DNA from 2 places in the Paenibacillus sp. Cedars genome. Region 2 is predicted to be linked to the other one. Evidence: a T-box and tRNA genes for the amino acid it is inferred to sense, from the RefSeq annotation. Region 2 holds a T-box; the other holds one or more tRNA genes.

Region 1 (17,151 bases), 2.3 Mb from region 2:
AGACGACGAGGTAGATAGGTTGGAGGTGGAAGTGCAGCAATGCATGGAGCTGACCAATACTAATCGGTCGAGGGCTTATCCAAACATATTTCAATGTGCTGCAACTTCGTTTCGTATCTAGTTTTCAGGTGATTAAGCATCTGAAGCCGTTTGGTGGCGATGGCGGAAGGGTTCCACGCGTACCCATACCGAACACGACCGTTAAGCCTTCCAGCGCCGATGGTACTTGGACCGCAGGGTCCCGGGAGAGTAGGACGTCGCCAAGCGGATACATATTCCCTGATAGCTCAGTTGGTAGAGCACTCGACTGTTAATCGAGTTGTCACAGGTTCGAGTCCTGTTCGGGGAGCCACTTGCTTCCATAGCTCAGTAGGTAGAGTGCATCCATGGTAAGGATGAGGTCACCGGTTCGATCCCGGTTGGAAGCTCCAGATTCGTTTTTAGAATGGACATGCGTCATGTAAATGAGGCCCGTTGGTCAAGGGGTTAAGACACCTCCCTTTCACGGAGGTAACAGGGGTTCGAATCCCCTACGGGTCACCACTATTTCTCATCCATTACATATGGAGGCTTAGCTCAGCTGGGAGAGCATCTGCCTTACAAGCAGAGGGTCGGGGGTTCGAACCCCTCAGCCTCCACCATTTAACTCATGATTATTAGAGTGTTGAAATGAAAAATAGAAATACTCATCGATATTGGGGATTAGCCAAGCGGTAAGGCAACGGACTTTGACTCCGTCATGCATAGGTTCGAATCCTATATCCCCAGCCACTTCACACCAAAAAGTGAAGTTGCGCTTTGAAGGTGATTCCGGATATTTTTCGGAGGCCCTGATATGCGAGCCATTAGCTCAGTTGGTAGAGCACCTGACTTTTAATCAGGGTGTCGAAGGTTCGAGTCCTTCATGGCTCACCATTGTTTCATCTTGTGCGCGTGTGGCGGAATTGGCAGACGCACTAGACTTAGGATCTAGCGTCTTTGACGTGGGGGTTCAAGTCCCTCCACGCGCACCATTTATGCGGACGTGGCTCAGCGGTAGAGCATCGCCTTGCCAAGGCGAGGGTCGCGGGTTCGATTCCCGTCGTCCGCTCCATTTGCGCCCTTAGCTCAGCTGGATAGAGCGTTTGACTACGAATCAAAAGGTCGGGAGTTCGAATCTCTCAGGGCGTGCCATTTTTTCAAAGATTAATATCGGGATGTAGCTCAGCTTGGTAGAGCACCTGGTTTGGGACCAGGGGGTCGCATGTTCAAATCGTGTCATCCCGATTTGCTTAGGCGTTATTGCCCATAAAAGTAATCAGAATATGCTACAAAGCATAAGATCACTTTTGTGGGGTGATATGCGGGTGTAGTTCAATGGTAGAACTCCAGCCTTCCAAGCTGGTAGCGTGGGTTCGATTCCCATCACCCGCTCCATACATATGCAGGACATCACCGTGTGTGATGTTTTTTTTACATATTTACACGACTATCCTGCGAAGTGTTAATGTGATAAAGAATGCAGTCATATCAAGGGTTTCTTGGACTAATGTTTATCGTAGAAGGGCATATCAATAGCATGAGTTTTGTCGATTTGGCTAATTTTTTCGCCTGAAAAATGCAGATTTTCATTCGCTTTTATTGTATGATGTTAGGAAGGCGTTACGTCCTAAAGATAAACTGCTGAAACGGGTTGAGATGGGAGGAGTAGCATGACTGAACTTACAGTAACCGCAAAGAGCAATTCCAACAATCTGCTGCGGCGTGATGTACGGTTCCTTGGCAATATTCTTGGGGAAGTTCTTGTCCATCAAGGAGGCAATGAGCTTTTAGATATAGTTGAGAAAATTCGCGAAACGAGTAAATCGTTGCGATCCGTATTCCTGCCGGAATTGTTTGCAGATTTCAAAGGGATTATCAGCACGCTGGAACCAGACATTCGCCATCAGGTGATTCGTGCGTTTGCCATTTACTTTCAATTGGTTAATATCGCAGAGCAGAATCATCGCATACGCCGCAAGCGTGATTACGAGCGTTCCGCTGGGGAGAGTGTTCAACCAGGTTCCATTGAAAGTGCGATCCAGGATTTGAAAGAGCGCAATATTACGTTTGAAGAAGTTCAAGAAATTCTCGAAAGTCTATCCCTTGAGCTGGTAATGACAGCTCATCCGACAGAAGCGATGCGTCGGGCTATTCTGGATATTCATAAACGGATAGCAGACGATGTTATGCAACTGGACAACCCGACACTGACATTCCGCGAACGAGAGCAGCTTCGGGAGAAATTACTGAATGAGGTTATCACACTGTGGCAAACCGATGAGCTTCGTGATCGCAAGCCGACGGTTCTTGATGAAGTCAGAAACGGCATGTATTATTTTCACGAGACTCTGTTTCACATTCTGCCAGAGGTTTATCAAGAGCTGGAGCGCTGCCTAAGTAAGTATTACCCGGGTCACCATTGGCACGTTCCAACCTATTTGCGTTTCGGTTCATGGATTGGTGGCGATCGGGACGGAAATCCTTCAGTGACGGCGGACGTAACATGGAGAACGCTCGAAATGCAGCGGAAGCTTGCGGTTCGTGAATATCAACGGATCTTGCGTGAATTCATGAAATACCTCAGCTTCAGTTCATCCATTGTGAGCGTGTCGGATGAATTGCTTCAATCCATCGAAAAAGACCGCGAGCATGTGACACTGAAAAAGATGGAAATTTGGCACAATGAGAAAGAGCCTTATCGTGTAAAACTGGTATATATGTTAGCTAAAATGAGTCATATTCTTGATGAAAACATGACAGGAAGCGAGCGGTACCAGTCTCCTGAAGAGTTTATTGAGGATTTGAATATCATTGATCGAAGCTTGCGTTTCCATTTTGCTGACTATGTTGCAGACACTTATATCCAGAAGCTGATTCGCCAGGCGGAGTTGTTTGGTTTCCATACAGCATCACTGGATATCAGACAGCATAGCCAAGAGCATGAGAACGCAATGGCCGAAATTCTTCGTAAAATGAACGTCACTCAGGATTACGCACAAATGAGCGAGGACGAGAAAATCGAGCTGCTCAATAACCTGCTTAACGATCCTCGACCGTTGACAACTCCATATCAGGAGTATAGCGACAGCACCGAAGAATGCCTTGAAGTCTATCGCACGGTATTCCGCGCACAGCAGGAGTTTGGTGTGAAATGTATTTCGAGTTATTTGATCAGTATGTCGGAAGGAGCAAGCGACATTCTTGAAGTGATGGTGTTTGCCAAAGAGGTCGGACTCTTCCGCAAGGATAATGATGGTTCTGTGGTTGCTACATTACAGGCTGCCCCATTGTTCGAGACGATTGAGGACCTTCATGCAGCGCCTGAAATTATGCGCAAGCTCTTCAGCCTGCCGATTTATCGTGAGGCCGTAAGCGCAATGAATGAACTGCAGGAGATCATGCTGGGCTACTCTGACAGCAACAAGGATGGCGGAGCTATTACAGCAAATTGGGAGCTGCAGGTAGCGCTCAAGGATATTACCGCTGTAGGCAACGAATACGGCATCAGGCTGAAATACTTCCATGGACGCGGTGGTTCGCTTGGACGCGGCGGCATGCCTCTGAACCGCAGCATTTTGGCTCAGCCGGCATCCACTATTGCTGGCGGCATCAAAATCACGGAACAAGGCGAGGTGATATCCTCCCGCTATTCCTTGAAAGGAATAGCTTACCGCAGCTTGGATCAGGCCACTTCAGCACTTATTACGGCTTCTCTGAATGCGCGGTACGCTGAAACCGAATCGACCGAAAAGGAATGGGAAGAGATTTCTTCCAGCATTTCGGCTGCTTCACAGAAGAAATATCAAGATTTGATATTCCGTGACCCGGATTTCCTTAGCTTCTTCAAGGAATCCACACCGCTTCCCGAGGTGGGAGAACTGAATATTGGCTCCCGACCTTCCAAGCGTAAGAACAGTGACCGTTTCGAGGACCTGAGAGCCATTCCTTGGGTGTTTGCGTGGACGCAGAGCCGTTACCTGCTTCCAGCATGGTACGCTGCTGGTACGGGCTTACAGAGCTTCTATCAGGACAAGGAAGAGAATCTGAAGGTGCTTCAGAAGATGTATACGAGTTATCCGTTCTTTACTTCGTTAATTGACACGCTTCAGATGGCTCTTGCCAAGGCCGATCTGATCATCGCCAAGGAGTACTCCTTGATGACGAAGGATGATAAAGCTCGTGAGCGTATCTTCGGTTTGATACAGGATGAGTTCAATTTGACGAAGGAGCTTGTTCTCAAGATAACGGGTCAACAGGACATTCTGGATAACCAGCCGGTCCTTCAGGAGTCCATCCGTCTCCGTAACCCTTATGTCGATCCGCTCAGCTATTTGCAGGTTCAACTGCTTAATGAGCTGCGTGAACTTAGAGAGCAAGAGCAGGATGACGATCCGGATCTGCTCCGGGAAGTACTCCTCACGATCAACGGCATTGCAGCAGGGCTGCGCAATACAGGTTGATTTTTGTAACTGGTCAAAAGGGTAGGCAAGGGTTAATATAAAGCGAGGTTCCCCTGTGGGCCTCGTTTTTTCATCTATGAGGTTGCTTGCCTGCTGATCATGAATTTACAGGCTGCAGGAAGCGTATCTTTGATATGGAAATGGGATTGTTTTTGAATTATTGTTGATTTTTAGAAACAGTTGAATTACCATTTGAATGATGCTTTTTAGACGTTACCCATCAGACCATTCTGGGGGAATTATGGTGGACAATTTGGATGTAAGACTGGCGAAGCTGGCCCGAAAAGGGGATCAGAGAGCTTTTGCCGAAATCGTAGAGCTTTATAAGGATAAGATTTTTCATCTGGCTTACCGGATGCTGAGCAACCGCCATGAGGCCGAGGATGTCGTACAAGAGACTTTTCTGCGTGTGTATAAGAACCTTGATCGATATGACGAGAACCAAAAATTCTCAACTTGGATATATCGTATTGGCACAAATCTTAGCATTGATCGGCTGCGTAAACGCAAGCCTTCTTTCTCGCTGGACGCAGATCTGAATGAAAGTGAAGGCATGGACGGCTACTCCCTGATTCCGAGTGATAACCGTACACCTGAGAGCGAGATGCTGCTGTCCGAAACACAGCGCATCATTCATCAGGCTATTGATGGACTCCCTGCGAAGTACAAGACGATCATGATCCTTCGGTACATCCAGGATTTATCACTGCAGGAGGTCAGCGAGATTATGGACTTGCCTGTAACAACGATCAAGACGAGAGTACATCGCGGACGTGAATTTTTGCGAAAAAAATTAGAGTACAAGCTTTGAGGAAAAACGCCTATCGCCGTTCTTAGAGGAAGACAGACAGCGTTTATGGGCGCTTTTTCTTGAGGAATCAGAAAGTCATGTCATTTCATCTTTCTTTCCGATTTTCTTAAAAAAAATTGAAACATCCCCGATTCCGGCACGTATGAACAATAAGCAAGTCTTATGCCTCTCAGGAGGTATAGACCCAGCAAAGAGATTGAATGAAAGGATTGGCTCACAAATGGATTGCAAATTAGCCGTCTCTTTGATGCATGATTATCTGGATAATGACTTGTCCAACCCGCAGCAGCTAGAATTGCAGAAGCATTTGCTGGATTGTGCTGACTGTCGGAATTACTTCGAGAAGCTGGAGCATACCGATATGCTTCTTTTTTCCTTAACTCATCATGCGACCAAGCCATCAGATGATTTAACGGATCGTATAATGGGCATGCTGCCGCAGCCCAAGACACAAAAAGTCTGGGTCAAATGGGTTAGGAATCATCCTGCGCTCACGGCTGCAGCAATGTTTTTGGTTGTCATGCTCTTTAGTACAATCAGTTTTTGGAGTCAGGATAATCAGCTGGTTGTGAAGAGTGATGAATTCGAAAAACTGGTGATTGAAGGAGATACCGTCATTATTCCTCCAGATCAGATCATCACGGGAGATATTACAGTTGAGAATGGCAAAGCTAAGGTTTATGGCCAGGTTAATGGCAATTTGACGGTCATTGACGGAGAATTATTTCAGGCTTCCACCGCACATATAGCAGGTCAAGTGAAAGATATAGATAGGGCAATGGATTGGATATGGTATAAAATTTCCACTCTGTTTACAGATGTCGCTTATCGCTAGGTGAAAGCCGCAGCTTGCTGAATGAAAGCGCCTCTTTTCAGTGAAAAGAAGGCGCTTCTTTTGTTGATTTTAGGCTTCTAAATACGAAAAGCGAGGGACGTCCGCTTGCATCGGAAAGATTAACGTTATAACCTAGAGAGTGTAGAGCACATACTACATATATAGTCTCAAGCGTTACTCAAGAGGAAGTTCAAAAAGTCCTGGGGCATTCACGAAGGATCATGTGGGCAGGTTCGGTATCGAATCCTGCGATCATCTTCGAGGAACCGGATGGATTGGGCCCGCACTTAAAGGAAATGACGGGGGTTGCTGTATGGAGTATTTCACAGATATGACCTGGGGTGAAACCATTAAAGATATCATCGATATCCTTATCGTTACTTATATAATATATCAATTGATTCTGCTCGTCCGAGGTACAAGGGCGGTCCAGCTGCTTAAAGGGATTCTTGTGCTGGTTGTCATCTGGGCGCTTAGCACCTGGTTTGATTTGTACACACTCAAATGGCTGATGAATCAGATCTTTACATTTGGGGTGCTTGCCATCTTTATCATCTTCCAACCGGAGCTTAGACGTGGTCTGGAGCAGCTTGGGCGAGGTAAGCTGTTCGGACGGGGCGGGGATGTTGATGAGGAGACGAATAAGTTAATCAGCGAAACCATTAAGGCGGTTAATTATTTGTCGAGGCGCAAAATAGGGGCTCTGATCGTGTTTGAGCGGACCACAGGTCTGAATGAATTTGTAGAATCGGGAATTCCGATGCGGTCTGTGATCAGCTCGGAGTTGTTCATTAACATTTTTATACCGAATACACCTCTCCATGATGGGGCGGTCATCATTCAGAATGGTCAAATTGCAGCGGCAGGCTGTTATTTGCCACTATCAGAGAATCCTTTTATCAGCAAGGAACTGGGAACGAGGCATCGTGCAGCCATCGGTATCAGTGAGGTGGGGGATGCCATTTCTGTTGTTGTATCCGAGGAGACTGGACAAGTATCGCTGGCTTTGAATGGACAAGTGGTTCGGGATATCAAAGAAGAGTCTCTGATCTCCAAGCTGTATGAGGAGCTTCGTCCTGCCGCATCCATAAAGGAGAAACGCTCGTTCTTCTGGAAACGGAAGGGGGATGGCCGTAATGGATAAATGGATCAAGAACAACACGGCAAGCAAATTGATTGCTTTGGCAGTCAGTATCCTGTTATGGGCAATGGTTCATATGGACAGTGGAGCTCCTGCCCCGCCAACTACATTTTATGATACCAAGATCATTGAAGGCGTTAAGATCCAGACTTATGGATTTGATGATAGTGAATATGCATTAACCGGCATTGATAAAGATCGCGTGAATCTCGAAGTTCGAGGGAAGAAGTCCAACATTGCGCTCTTGACGGATGAATATAAAGTGAAACTTGATCTGAGTACTGTCAGAGAACCGGGTACACACACACTTCCGCTAACTTACTCGATTCCAAGCGGAGTTGAGCTGGTATCGATGGAACCTTCCGCTGTAACCGTAACGGTAGAGACAAGAGTATCGGAATCCGTTACGGTAAGTATTGGCACGAAGGGGGAACCGGCAAAAGATTACCGGGCCGGAACACCCGTGCTGATTGACCCACGACAGGTCACCGTAACCCTGCCAGAATCGTCGATGGCGAATTTGGGACAGGTCAAAGGTAACGTGGATCTGGATGGAGCCAAGGAGAAAATTACGGAGAAGCGAGTCAAGCTTACAGCATATGATAAGCAAGGCGTCGAGATGGAGGATGCGGTCATTGAACCTGCTGCGGTAGCGGCTGAAGTACCGATTGAACCTGCGTTCGTGACTCTTCCTCTGGAGCTTGAATATACGGGAAGACTGCCGGAAGGATTCGTTTTATCCAAGGTAGACCAGAAGGTAAAAGAAGTGAAGCTGTTCGGCAGCAAGGAGGCACTCGCAGGAGCTGGGACCTATATCGAAGCCGCGATCAACTTGGGAGAAGTTAGGAACTCCGGAACAACAGTGCTTACGGCCGACTTGACGCCGCCCGAAGGTTTTGAGAAAATCGAGCCGAGCTCTATAACAGTGGATGTTACGGCCGTATCGCATGGTGAACGGGTTGTTAATGGCATTCCCATTACGTTAAAAGGGGTCTCTTCAGGCCTGGATGCTGTAATAACCGATCCGAAAACGCAGACGATATCCTTGACGCTTACCGGTGCGCCGGATTTGCTGAATAGTCTGGAGCCATCAGACATCGGGGTTGAAGCGAATGCGGCCGGCTTGAAGGCGGGGGTGCACGAAATTCCGCTGCAGATCACATTGCCAAGTTTCATCAACCGAGCGGACCGGAATCGACTTGTCATTAAAGTGGAGCTGAAGGACAATTCCAAGCCAGTTACAACGGATCCAAGCAGCTCTAACAACGAGGGAACCGACAAAGACAAGCCTGATTCACCGGGAACGGGATCAGGTAATGATCAAGTGGAGAATCCGCCTGCGCCTCCCACGAACGAGGGCACGGATAACTCCGGATCAGGAGAAAGTCCATCCCATCCGCCGGGAGACGGATCGAACGATGGAACAACGGGGTCAGAATCATCACAAGATGGATAATATCGAAGAGTAGATAAAGGAGTATATAAAACATGGGGAAATATTTTGGTACAGATGGAGTAAGAGGAGTTGCGAATCAAGAACTGACAGCGGAAATGGCTTATAGCATCGGTCGCTGCGGCGGCTATGTGTTGACAGGTGATAAAGAGAAGCCAACCGTAATCATCGGTATGGATACCCGGGTATCCGGGGCTATGCTGGAGTCGGCTTTGGTTGCAGGCCTGCTGTCCATCGGTGCACACGTCATTCGTTTGGGTGTTGTAAGCACTCCCGCGGTGGCTTATATTACAAGACTGTTGAAAGCTGATGCAGGTGTCATGATCTCGGCATCGCACAATCCGGTGCAGGACAACGGCATCAAATTCTTCGGCGGAGACGGCTTCAAGCTGTCGGATGAAACAGAACTCAAGATTGAAGAGCTGATGGATGCCGAAACGGATAATCTGCCGCGTCCGATCGGAGCTGATTTAGGTGAGCTTCTCATTGATGATGAATCGAAATATAAATACCTGGATTATCTGAAAACCACGGTTAACAACCGGTTTGACGGCTTGAAAATCGTGCTCGACTGTGCAAATGGTGCTGCTTATGAGCTGGCTCCGAAACTTTTCCGTGAGTTGGGTGCTGACGTAATCACCATTGGCGCTGAGCCGAATGGCCTGAATATTAATGATCACTGTGGATCTACACACCCAGAGAAACTCGTTGAGGCTGTGCTTGCTCATGGGGCTGATCTCGGTCTTGCTTTTGACGGTGATGCGGATCGTCTGATTGCGATTGACGGTAAAGGCGAGGAAGTGGATGGCGACTTCATCCTATGCATTTGCGGTGACGCTATGAACCGTGCGGGCAAGCTTAAGGAAGGCACAATCGTTTCGACCGTCATGAGTAACATCGGCTTTTATAAAGCATGTGAGAGCTTGAAGCTGAAAACAGCAAAAACCGCAGTCGGCGACCGTTATGTCATGGAAGAAATGCGCCGCGGCGGGTATAACCTGGGCGGAGAACAATCCGGACATGTCATTTTCCTGGATCACAACACAACCGGTGATGGCATTTTGACGGGGATTCAACTGGTGGATACATTGGTAGCCTCCGGGAAGCCTCTGCATGAGCTGAAGAGCAGCATGCGCAAGTACCCGCAAGTGCTGGTTAATGTACGTGTGGGTGATAAGAGCAAATATCAAGGAAATGCGGTTATCGAGTCCGCGATTGCTGAGGTTGAGGGCATTCTGGGCGATAACGGCCGTGTCTTGGTTCGCCCATCGGGTACGGAATCCCTTATTCGAGTCATGGCGGAAGGCCCGGACAAAGAAGAGCTCGATCGTTATGTTACGCAGATTGCGGATGTAGTGAAGCGGGAATTGGCGTAAGTCTAAGGGTGTATTTTTCAAGGAAAGCAGACTAATTTCTGTCAGGGCCAGTGAACTATGTTGTTCGGTTCACTGGCCCACAGCTTTTCCAATATGTCGAGTGTATGAAAGCGCAACACACCCTGTCCTGTCTGCGAACATAGCTGTGTAAGCCATCGCCTGCGAACATAGGTCATTCGATGTCATCAGCGTGGATTATAGCGTGTAGAGTCCAGTCGGGCAAGGAAACGGCCGAGTTGCCAAAGTGATGATGTGTGAATATAATAAAGGATGTTATTCAAGAATAGAAAGTGAGGACCGTGAGGTTACTATAAGCTTCATAAGCGCCAGAGCTTGTACCTGCGCGGGGATTGGTTATTGCTTGATGGAATGACCAAACGGCAGAACGCAAGTTGACGAGGTAGAGGTGTTCGGATTATTCGGCGGGGACCTCTCGGTGATGCACCAACCGTAAGCGGATCACGGAAAAGGAATGGGCGACCGTTCTGACAACGTATTTGCAGGTGCTGCACAATAACTTATATACCAAAACATGAATGTGCGATCTAGAATGCGACAGCGCGGTGGAAGAAGAGTGCATTCATGTCTGTTCAACTAAAATCAGCCTACGTATTGCTGGGTTTCTTGAACGTTGATAATTGAATAGATCATTCTTCTTTCCTCATACCGCACAGATGCTGCCGTGTTCTATTTCCGCCTAACTATTATAGGGAAATCGAACGGAGGAATCATACTATGTGTGGTATTGTCGGATATATTGGAAATCAGAAAACGCAAACGGTGTTGATCGAAGGATTGAGAAAGCTTGAGTATCGTGGATACGATTCTGCTGGGATCGCGGTCTTCACGAATGAAGGTCTGCGCGTTGCGAAGGCACAAGGACGTCTTGCCAACTTGGAGGAGAGACTGGAGTCTGCTCCCCTCGTAGGAACCGCAGGTATCGGTCATACCCGCTGGGCTACGCATGGTCGTCCATCGGACGTGAACTCTCATCCGCATACAGACGAAAGCCAGAAGTTCTCCGTTGTTCATAACGGTATCGTTGAGAACTATTTAGAGCTGAAGGAAGAGCTGATCAGTCAAGGACATCACTTTGTTTCGGAGACCGATACAGAAGTTATTTCCCACCTCATTGCCCGTGAGTATGACGGTGATATCGTTAAGGCCGTGCAGAAGGCGATCTCTTACATGAGAGGTGCATTTGCCCTTGGAGTCTTAACCGAGTATGAGCCGGATCGTCTGGTGGCTGTGCGTCAAGCAAGCCCGCTTATTATCGGTCTTGGCGAAGGAGAGAATTTCATCGGTTCTGATATTCCGGCGATTTTGAAATATACACGGAACGTATATATTCTTAACGACGGAGAGATGGCTCTCTTGACGGCAGATGCTGTCGAATTAATGACCATTGAGGGGAACTTTATTTCTCGGGAAATGATTCGTGTCGATTGGGATGCTGTTACAGCGGAAAAAGGCGGATTCGATCACTTCATGCTGAAGGAAATCCATGAGCAGCCAAAAGCATACCGTGATACGATGCTGGGCCGCGTGGATGAGAGCGGACGCAAAGTGGTTCTGCCTGAACTGAAGCTGACCCAGGAACAGATTAAGAACATTCGCAATGTGCAGATCGTTGCCTGCGGTACGGCTTATCATGCCGGTCTTGTTGGACGCAGCGTGATCGAAGAAATGGTACGCATTCCGGTAGAAAATGATGTGGCTTCCGAGTATCGTTACCGTTCGCCAATCGTTACACCAGAGACCCTTGTCATCGTGGTGAGCCAATCCGGTGAGACGGCTGACACATTGGCTGCGCTTCGTGAAGCCCAGAGCCACGGTGCTCATGTCCTGGCCATCACGAACGTAGTAGGCAGCTCGATTGCCCGTGAAGCGAATGATGTACTCGGCACGCTGGCTGGTCCAGAGATTGCTGTAGCATCCACTAAAGCTTATACCTCACAGTTGATTGCCTTCTATCTGTTTGGTCTGTACCTGGCTCAAGTACGCGGTACAATGACTGAGGACGCTGTTGCTGAAGTCATTGCAGCGATGGAAGCACTGCCTGAACAGGTGGAATCCATGCTGACCAACGCGGAATCCATTAAGGGATATGCCGAGCAAATTGCGGAGCATGAGAACCTGTTCTTCATCGGCCGTGGTCAGGACTACGCCGTGGCACAGGAAGGCTCCCTGAAACTCAAGGAGATCTCTTACATTCATTCCGAGGCATATGCTGCCGGCGAACTGAAGCATGGTACGCTTGCCCTTATTGAAGAGGGAATACCAGTCATTGCCCTGGCAACCCAGGAAGCGGTGTTGGAGAAAACCGTAAGTAACATCAAGGAAGTGAAAGCACGTGGTGCTGAAGTAATGGCAATTACGTATGAAGAGCATGTGGCTGGCCTGCTGAAATCCGTGGATCAAGCCTTTGCCATTCCGAAGACCTTGCCGATCTTGACGGCTGCCGTGTCTGTAGTTCCACTGCAGCTTCTTGCTTACTATGCATCTCTTGCCCGTGGCAACGACGTAGATAAGCCGCGTAACCTGGCGAAGAGCGTGACGGTGGAGTAAGGAAAGAGGGTGGGAGCAAGGAAAATATAAGCTTCCTAGTGGCACAAAGTGTAGAAGAGTAAAATGTGTGGAAACACATATAAGATATCGTATATAGAGGGCAGTCTAAGGGAGTCATCCCAGGCTGCCCTCTTTTTATTTCAATGAACATTATTTCGTGTAGAATCTGAATATGCTGGTTTAAAGAAGCTGTTTGAGCCTGTTTATTTCATCGAAATTTCAAAGCGGTCGTGGCTGGCTGTGATTCGATGGAGTTGTGCCGACCCAGGAAAGTCGGTGCTCCCTATATTGTTGCGGTAAAGCTGACTTACAAGATGCCGCTCAGAACTGAAAAGCAAACACCAAAAAGCACCTGATAGTATCAGGTGCTTTTTGGTGTACTACTGCTATTGCTACGCTGCCGCGCGTACGGCATTTTATGCAAACGTAATCCAGCCCTTATGGGACATAGCTTACTCCAAGCTTTGGCTTAATTTGACAATCTGATTCCAGCCCTCGTCGATGCTGATTTTACCGAACATAATCGACTGCGTGATGTTGTCGTACTCCTTCGTGAAGTTGGCCCAGCCGCCCTTATTCCCCGGGCCGGGGTCAAACGCGGCGCCGTCCTTGGATACCTCGTTGATCAGACCGAGGGAGCTTTTATCGACGTCCGTAAATTTAGGCTGGAGCGCATCGGCTACGCTTTTATTAACGGGAATCCCCCTCGAAGTGCCCAAGATTTCTCCGGCTTCTTCGCTGTTGACGAACCAGTCGATAAACTCCTTCGCTTCCTCTTTATATTGGCTGTTGGGGCTGACACTCCAATACATGGAGGCTTTCAGCCAGCCGCTCGCCTGCGTGGCCCTCGGCTGAGTCGTTAGTGCCATCACGCCAGGTTTTAAGGCATCCGTTCCGCCGAATTCCGCCGCATGTGCGCCCCGAAGCAGAATCTTTTCCTGGATGAGCAGGTCCATTTGTGCGTCCTGCCCTTTATCCGACACGGTCACGTCCGGAGGTGTCACAAGTTGTTCTTTGCGAAGCTCAGCCCATTGGTTCATCCAATCCTTCCAGGTAGCCTCGTCATAATGGAATTTTCCGTCCTTGCTCATGGAGAAGCCTTTGCCCATGCTCAGCTGATAGGACATATAGGACGCGCCATCCGCGGTCAGGTCCCGCGTGAGGTATTGGTCTTTGGCCAGCCTCGGTTTCAGGTCACGCGCCATGGCAAAAAACTCGTCCCATGTCTTTGGCGGTTGAATGCCGAGACTGTCCATCATCGTTTTGTTGTACACCATGCCCCAGGCATTGTTGCCCAGCGGCATCGCGTACAATTTGCCCTGATAGGTGCCAGTCTCAAGCAGCACCTTATCGATCTTGTCCGTCGGAATGGAGGAGAGATCCTCCAGCCGTCCGCTGGATGCCCAATCGTTGAACCAGGCGGCATCCATTTGGAAGATATCCGGTGTATTTTTCCCCGCGGACTGGGTAGACAGCTTGTCCTGGTACCCGTCGAAGGACTGGTACTCTGGTTCGAAAGTGATGCCCGGATGCTTTTCAGAGTATAAATCAAGCGCTTTCAAAGTTGCGTCATGCCGGGCTTGAGAGCCCCACCACATGATCCGGAGTGTGATGGACTTGCCGTTTCCCGAATCCGCGGATCCGCCTTCTTCCTTCTTGACACCGCTGCAAGCGGAGAGAATGAGTGATAGTGAAAGCACTGCCGCAGCGCCAGTGGCGAGACGATGCCATGATTTTCTCATCGGATGAACCTCCCTTAAGTAACTGATCTACTTCTTCACTTAACGTACCAAGTCCAGAGCCTCCCTCGTAGTGGACAAATCAACAAATCGTTTCAGTATTTTACGATTATCGAGTGAAGGGGGCCATATGCTTAACGCCAGGAATAATCGGGAACTCTTCATTCAGGCTTTGTGGAACTCGGTCGGACTGCGTCCGGTATGCTTTTTGAACAGGGTGGTGAAGTACGGAACATTCCGATAACCGACCCGCTCGGCGATTTCGGCGATCAGCAGTTTTTTCTCGAGAACCATGCGCTTGGCTTTGTCCATTCGGACCCTGGTTAGATAATCGCCAAAGGTTTCGCCTGTAAACTGGCGGAATAACGTGCTGAGATAGTTTTTGGAGATATAGACCTGGTCGGCCAAATCCTGAAGGTGGATGTTCTCGGCATAATGCTCATGAATGTATTGGATGATATAATCGACCGTTTCCTTATGCTTGAGGTTCTCGTTAGGCGTGTAACGCGAGCAGATTCGTTTCACTTTCTCCGCTACCCATGCTTTCCACTGCAACGCATCTTCCATTTGGTCCAGCTCTTTGGTCAAGTCCGTGAGAGGCAGTTCATCGTCGAGCCGGATGCCGGACTCATACAGGGTGAAGGAGAGGATGGCGAACAGCTGCGTTCCGATGGCGGTAAGCTCTTCGGGTTGGAGCTGGGCCGCGCCGTTATCCCTGCGGAAGAAATCATCCAGCGCCAGCAGCGCCCGGGGCTCATCGAAGGTTCGAACAGCGTCGGTCATCTCCTGGAAAAATCGCACCGGCCGTACGCTCCGTGCTGCTGAATGCCGGAAACCGCCTTCGTTATAAACGTAGACACAGGGAAAGGCGACATCCGGTTCGCGCCGCTCGGCGAGTGCCTGAAATGCTTCTTCGGTAGAATCGGGGATGGCAAGCCAGTCATCCTTGCGAAGACCTGCCCCGATGTGCAGCTTGACCTTGAGGAACCGATGCACAGATGAATTGATTCGCCCTGCCAGTGCCAGAACTTCCGAGCGGAACGCCTCTGTCGGCCAGGAGAGGGGCTTATACAGCAGCAGTGCCATATGGTGACTATGCAGCTCCAGGAAATAGCTGCGCAGCCCATCCTGGCCGGCCAGCTCCTCGACCGTGTTGCCCACGGCGAAACGGAACAGGTGCCAGTCACGGACGGAGATTCCCTCCATACGTCCTTGCCGCTTGATTTCTAAGGCCAGCATCATGAATTGGGCATTCTTCCAGCCGAGCCGTTCCAGCATTCGGGAGGGATCTGTCAGCGGGGAGGGTGTTCCTCCGGTGAGGGCGGACTTGACCCATTCCCTTTCCAGATAAGGCTCATACTGCATAAGCTGGGTTTGAATCTCCTGCTCTCTGTGTTCCAGCGCTCGGCGTTCCGCAAGCTCGCGGGTGACGCGCTGCAGCACCTCGCGGATCGTGGTCGGTGAGGCCGGCTTCGGTAAATAATCATCAACCTGAAGCCGAAGCGCTTTACGAGCGTAGTCAAAATCCGAGTACCCGCTCAAAATGATGATTTTGCCAGCGTACTGCTGCTTACGGAGCTGTTCAATCATATCGAGACCGTTCATCACCGGCATATAAATATCCGTAATGACAATATCGGGCTGAGTCGCTTCAATCAGCCGAAGTCCTTCTTCACCATCTAGAGCCTCCCCGACAGGCCGGACTCCGAGCTGCTCCCAGGGAATCAGCCGGGACATGCCGCTGAGCACTTGCCGGTCGTCATCCACGATAGCGATGGTCCACATGTATTCCTCCCCCTTCCTGATCCCGCGGCTGATTTACCTTCGGCCAATAGATCTCCGCTTCGGAGCCTGGCGCATCGGTACGGTTGCGAAGCGAAACGCCAAAGGGCGGGCCGAAATAAACCTGTATGCGCTCCTTTACATTGCGGATCCCGTATCCGCCCGTGGGATGGCGTTTACGAGTCTTCCAGTCTTCACGCAGTCCGATGCCGTCATCCCGAATCCAAATCCGGATGCCTCGGTCCTCTTCCATGCAAATCAGATGAATCCGGCCCTGGCGTCTGCCATGAAAACCATGCATAACGGCGTTTTCTACAAAGGGCTGCAGGGTCAGCTTCGGAATCATCAGATGCCGTAATTCCTCCGGGCAATCGATGTGCCATTCCAATTCTTCGCCCCACTTGAACTGCTGGATTTTCAGAAAGCAATCCACGTGCAGAAGCTCTTCCTGAAGCGTAATCATGGATTCGCCGCCTGACAGCCCGATGCGGAACATCTGTCCCATCAGCTCGAGCACTTGGCTGATCTTCTCCTGGCCAGCTTCAAGGGCCATCCAATTCAGCTGATCCAGCGTGTTGTAGAGAAAATGGGGGTTAATCATCGCTTGCAGCGCCTTAATCTCCGCTTCGCGCTGTGCTTTATACTGCTGCTCCAGGGATTGATACAGGGTTTCGATCCGCTCGGTAAGCTTGCGGTAGCCGCTGAACAGGCTGCCGAATTCGTTGCGGTATTCTGTCGGCAGCGGCTGTCCGCGCTTCTCGGGATTAAACGCCTGCATCAGCTGAACGAGCTTCCGGATCGGCCGCGTGAAATTCCGGGATAGGAACATTGTGAAGAACAAGGACAGCAGAATGGCGGCGGCTCCAACTACAGCCATCGTCCACGCCAGACGTACACTTCCGCTGGTGATGTCCTTCCAGGGCGTAAGCTCCACCAGCATCCAGCTGCCCGGGGACGTCCGGGAC
Region 2 (4,663 bases):
AACTGTTCGCCTATGCGGGAGAGCATGGGGAAGATTTGGAAAAAGCCGTTATCGAGGGCTACAAAATTACGTTTAATACCCGAAACGGTCTGAAAATATGGCTGGAGGAAACCTTTCACCTCAGCTCGGAATCCGACTTCCGTGTGGGTGAGGGAATCATTGAGGGGTTAAAGCTCAAGAAGGAGCAGTTGGCTCGCTTGAAGGAGGCAATGGCTGTCAACTGGACTCTTCAGGAAGAGCCAGCAACGGATGGAGTTCAGGTCAGACTGACCGTCAGAGGGCTGCAATAAAGGAAAAAAGCCGCCCATTCTTATTCTTGTTGAATAAGAATGGGCGGCTTTTTTAAAGAAACTACAGCTGCATTCAGGAACCTCCCACAGAGTTTCCTTTACATCCGGCTCGGCGTTGGCAATCCCAACACTTCCAAAGCTTCGCCAAGGGTATCCTTAAACAGCGAAGTGAGCCATATCCGGAAACGCTGTACGTCTGCCTCGGCTTTCAGAATCGGACATGCCGAATAAAAATTGTTGAACAAGGAGCACAGCTCATACGCGAAGTTACAGATGGCGCTTGGGGATAGCTCTCGTCCGGCAGCATAAAGGGTATCATGCCAGGTGCTGATATGCCTCAGCAGCGCATGCTCTGCTTTTTCCATGTCAGGGAAGTGAGCAGGCATAGAGGGCAAGACACCGGCATCCTGCGCTTTATTGAGAACACTAAGTGCACGCGCGTAGGAATAGAGCAGGTAGACTCCCGTATTTCCCGAAATTTCCGTGGCCTGTTTCAGATCGAACACAACCTCGGTTTGCAGTGCAAAGCGAAGCAGATAGTAACGGATGGAGGCTGCTGCTATCGCATGGCTGGACAATCCGTTTTTATCCGAACGGGTATCTTCGATGACTTTGGCTACTTGCTGGATAAGCTCGGTAATTTTTATCCCGATCCCTTGACGTCCGGACATGGCATAGGACGCCTTTCCGTCGGAAGTGTCGATTCCAAGATCCGCTGCTGCCGAAGGACTAAGTGAAACCACGCCGTAACTGACATGTCGAAGGTTCTGGGCTTCTTCGTTGAATCCCAAGCCTTCCAGTGCCTGCTTCACCATCAGCTGTGGGTACTGCTGCCTGTAATCAATGACATTGATAACCATATCGGCTTTGCCATATGCCTGCTGTTCACCCTGAGTGCTCGTGGTCCAAACATCTTCGGTGAATCTTGTATATACAAAATCATTGGAGAGCAGTCCGTATTTCCACAAATGATAAGCAATATCTTTGGCGGTGTAAGTCAAAATGCCATTAGAGCGTACCAGCACTTTGTCCATGCTGTGCTCGGAATCGGGATCGTCTGCCTTATCTCCCCCTAATTGTTTGAGCACCCAGCAGCCTGCCAGCTTACCCTCGGTTTCCTGATGGAACAGTGAGGTGTTCTTCAACAATTCGAAAGCGGAATCCCAAAATCCCTCTCTGACAATGCTGCTCTCCCATACCAGAAGGTCGTATCCAATGCCAAACTGCTTCATTTCTTCAAGATGCTCTTTAACGATTCTTTCAGCTACGAGCAATCCGATCCAGGAAAGATTCTGATGTCCCTCCTCCAATGCGTGGAGAACTTCCGTCCGATGTTGAACCAGTGCAGGTTCTCTTTCGTATGCTTTATTCGTGCTCGAATACACATCCCAGCAGTAATCACCGAATCTGGCATGTTCCTTGGACAGCGGGGTATGGAGCATTCCAACAACCGTATCCGCCAGCTGATTGCCAAGATCGTCGATATAATTATGCGCCTCCACCTCATAGCCAAGCTTTCTCATCAGCCGGACCAGCGTATCCCCGATACAGGAATTCCGTAAATGACCGATATGCGCAGATTTGTTCGGATTGATGGAGGTGTGCTCGATAACAATCTTTTCATGGGTCGCCGGCGGCAGTTCAAATGGGTGGTTGGCCCACGCTTCCCAGTCGATGTGCAGATTGATAAAACCTGGAGCCACGACCTCCGTGGCCGAAACCAGTTGTTTGAAGGGAACATCCTGCTCAAGCTCCGTTTTAATTAACTCGGCAATGTGCAGGGGAGCCTTACGAAGCAGCTTGGCAAGCTGCATTGCGATGTTGGTTGCATAATCCCCGTGCTCTATGCTGGAGGGCTGCTCGACCCGGACTGGGATGGATTCCGGCAGCTTGATGCCGAAAGAGTCACACACCTGGATTGCTGCTTGTTGAACACTGGTAATCATTAATTGACTTAACACGGTAAATCCCCCTTTGAAAAATAAGAACACCTCGGAAAAATAAAAAAAGCCCTCATCTCAATAAAGAGACGAGGACTTGTGCTCGCGGTACCACTCTTGTTGTTAAACCGGCAAGGGTTCAACCACCTTCATACAATAACGGTGTAAGCCGGGGCTTCCTACAATCCTTCAATTCGGAAGACCATCTCCTGGGTCCGTTTCACGGCCGACTTTGTACCGGTTTCCACCCTCCCGGCTCGCTTGGACTAAAGTCTGAAGCAGTTACTCTCCCAATCAACGAAAATCACATTTTCAAGTTTTTCATATTATAACCAATCTATTTAGAAAATCAACCATAAAATTGTTAAAGCTTCTCCGCAATGATACGCAAGCGCTTATAATCTGCGTAGTAGGCATCCTCATGCCAGAGCGTGTCGTAGCTTATTTGGCTGATGCGGGCAATTGCATGGTCCCTTTCTTCAGCTGTAAATCCGGTAAAGAAATGATCGCCAAAATGCAGGAGCCAATACCGAACGCCCTCCTTGCCCTCAGACAGCTTGGTAGGACGGTCATAATGATGTGCCATACGGACCCGGAACCCTTGGGCTTCCAGCAGAGTCGCATATTCTGCCACACTAGGAAAATACCACGGATTTCGTGTGTCCGCATCGATTCCATAATGGTCGGCGAATACAGTTCTTAGGGCTTCATAGATCGTTTCAATATTGCCTTGTCCTCCAAATTCGGCGACGAATCGGCCGCCGCTCCTTAGTGCGCCATGCACAGAGCGGACTGCACCTGCAGCATTCTTCATCCAGTGCAGCGCCGCATTGGAGAAGACAGCATCATAAGGTGCTTCGACCGTGAAGTTTTCGCCATTTCCAACGCGGAATGCAAGGCTTTTATACTTAGTTTGGGCCTGCTCAATCATCTCCACGGCTGAGTCCATACCGGTCACGTATGCACCGGCCGTAGATATTTCATAAGCCAAATCACCGGTCCCGCACCCAAGGTCGAGAATCCGCTCGCCGGCTCGAGGCGCCAGAAGCTCTGCCAAACCTTTTCCATAAGCTGAAACAAACGACAACTGCCGATCGTAATCCCGAGGCTTCCATATTTGCTCCGACATCGTAAGACTCCCCCTTTTTTATGAATAACCTCATTGTGACAGGTTTTGTTTATAATTAGAAATATATAAATGCGATAGATTCAATAGGTTGTAACTATGAGTGGATCATGAGATAAACCGCTGATCAGCGGCTTTATTTTACGGCAACGAGCAGGGCACCAACAGCAATGAGTGCGACGCCGATCACGTTAATCCAGGATATTTTCTCTCCAAGAAACAAAAAGGCAAGAATCACGGCGATGACCACGCTTAATTTATCGATGGGCCCGACCTGCGATACCTTACCGTATTTCAGTGCCAAAAAATAAAACAGCCAGGACATGGCTCCTGCAATTCCGCTTAGCACAATGAAGCTTAAGGCTTTCTTCTGCACGAGGATTTCCCCGAGCTCGGAAAATTTGCCCTGAACGGCCACCACGCCCAGCAGGAACAGTGCCATGATGACAGATCGAATGGCAGTGGCTGAATTGGCATCGATATTTTGCAGCCCGATTTTGCCGAAAATAGCGACAAGTGCAGCGGTGGCCGCCGACAGCAGTGCGTACATAAGCCATAATGGCATCCTATATCCCTCCTGAACGATAAAGACCTGAATACTATTAAGGATTTCTATATAATAGTATGGAGTGATTTGTACAATATCATTACATTTTCCTAGTGATTTTCCTGAGATGGGGTTGAATTTCGGATGACGGGTCATATTGTTGCTTATAAAGAAGAATATCATGATCAATTAGTGGAGCTGTGGCATCGCGCTGTGTGCAGCACGCATGATTTCCTGACAGAGGAGGATCTCCGTTTTTATTATAAAATGGTGAAAAATGAAGCACTTCGAGCTGTGGAGTTATGGGTGTGCTTGAACAAGGATTTCAAGCCCGTTGGATTTATGGGCCTGGACGGCTCGAAAATCGAAATGTTGTTTGTGGATCCACAGCATCATGGGCGAGGAGCGGGGAGCCAATTGATTCGGCATGCCGAATCGTTGAAGGGGGATAAACTTACTGTCGATGTAAATGAACAGAACGCCGGAGCCCACGCTTTTTACAAAAAATACGGTTTTGTGCAGACGGGCCGCTCGGAGCTGGATGGTGCAGGCAAGCCGTATCCACTGATTCATATGGAGCTGGGTCGCCATAACGGACTCAGAAGCCGCTAATATGGTGAAAAAGCTCTAACAGATATGCTAACGGACCTGAGGGCCGTTATAAACGCCAAAAGAGGGTGATTTGCCTGTTAAATTGCTAAATAACAGCTGTGGTGTCCGCTAAATTTTAAAACGGGACGTTTTTTCTGAAATAACGCTC

What was found. A T-box is a leader RNA that pairs with one kind of tRNA and senses whether it is charged. The one in region 2 lies ahead of B9D94_RS22010 (arginine--tRNA ligase), so its partner is inferred to be a tRNA-Arg.
Region 1: it has a tRNA-Arg gene. The T-box ahead of B9D94_RS22010 (arginine--tRNA ligase) is inferred to sense a tRNA for this amino acid. The anticodon was not compared.

Annotation. Positions count from the first base shown of each region.
Region 1 is NZ_CP020866.1:227,506-244,656, forward strand. It holds rRNA gene B9D94_RS02550 (23S ribosomal RNA) at 1-83, shown strand, start outside; rRNA gene rrf (5S ribosomal RNA) at 150-266, shown strand; tRNA gene B9D94_RS02560 (tRNA-Asn) at 277-352, shown strand; tRNA gene B9D94_RS02565 (tRNA-Thr) at 356-431, shown strand; tRNA gene B9D94_RS02570 (tRNA-Glu) at 469-543, shown strand; tRNA gene B9D94_RS02575 (tRNA-Val) at 566-641, shown strand; tRNA gene B9D94_RS02580 (tRNA-Gln) at 697-771, shown strand; tRNA gene B9D94_RS02585 (tRNA-Lys) at 840-915, shown strand; tRNA gene B9D94_RS02590 (tRNA-Leu) at 930-1,013, shown strand; tRNA gene B9D94_RS02595 (tRNA-Gly) at 1,019-1,093, shown strand; tRNA gene B9D94_RS02600 (tRNA-Arg) at 1,097-1,173, shown strand; tRNA gene B9D94_RS02605 (tRNA-Pro) at 1,193-1,266, shown strand; tRNA gene B9D94_RS02610 (tRNA-Gly) at 1,343-1,416, shown strand; gene ppc (phosphoenolpyruvate carboxylase) at 1,692-4,481, shown strand; gene sigW (RNA polymerase sigma factor SigW) at 4,723-5,292, shown strand; gene B9D94_RS02625 (zf-HC2 domain-containing protein) at 5,513-6,127, shown strand; gene cdaA (diadenylate cyclase CdaA) at 6,441-7,271, shown strand; gene B9D94_RS02635 (CdaR family protein) at 7,264-8,724, shown strand; gene glmM (phosphoglucosamine mutase) at 8,757-10,097, shown strand; gene glmS (glutamine--fructose-6-phosphate transaminase (isomerizing)) at 10,833-12,665, shown strand; gene B9D94_RS02650 (ABC transporter substrate-binding protein) at 13,118-14,407, opposite strand; gene B9D94_RS02655 (response regulator transcription factor) at 14,570-16,189, opposite strand; gene B9D94_RS02660 (cache domain-containing sensor histidine kinase) at 16,164-17,151, opposite strand, start outside.
Region 2 is NZ_CP020866.1:4,388,376-4,393,038, reverse strand. It holds gene B9D94_RS22015 (hypothetical protein) at 1-290, shown strand, start outside; gene B9D94_RS22010 (arginine--tRNA ligase) at 389-2,251, opposite strand; T-box leader at 2,313-2,537, opposite strand; gene B9D94_RS22005 (class I SAM-dependent methyltransferase) at 2,595-3,359, opposite strand; gene B9D94_RS22000 (EamA family transporter) at 3,493-3,921, opposite strand; gene B9D94_RS21995 (acetyltransferase) at 4,048-4,515, shown strand.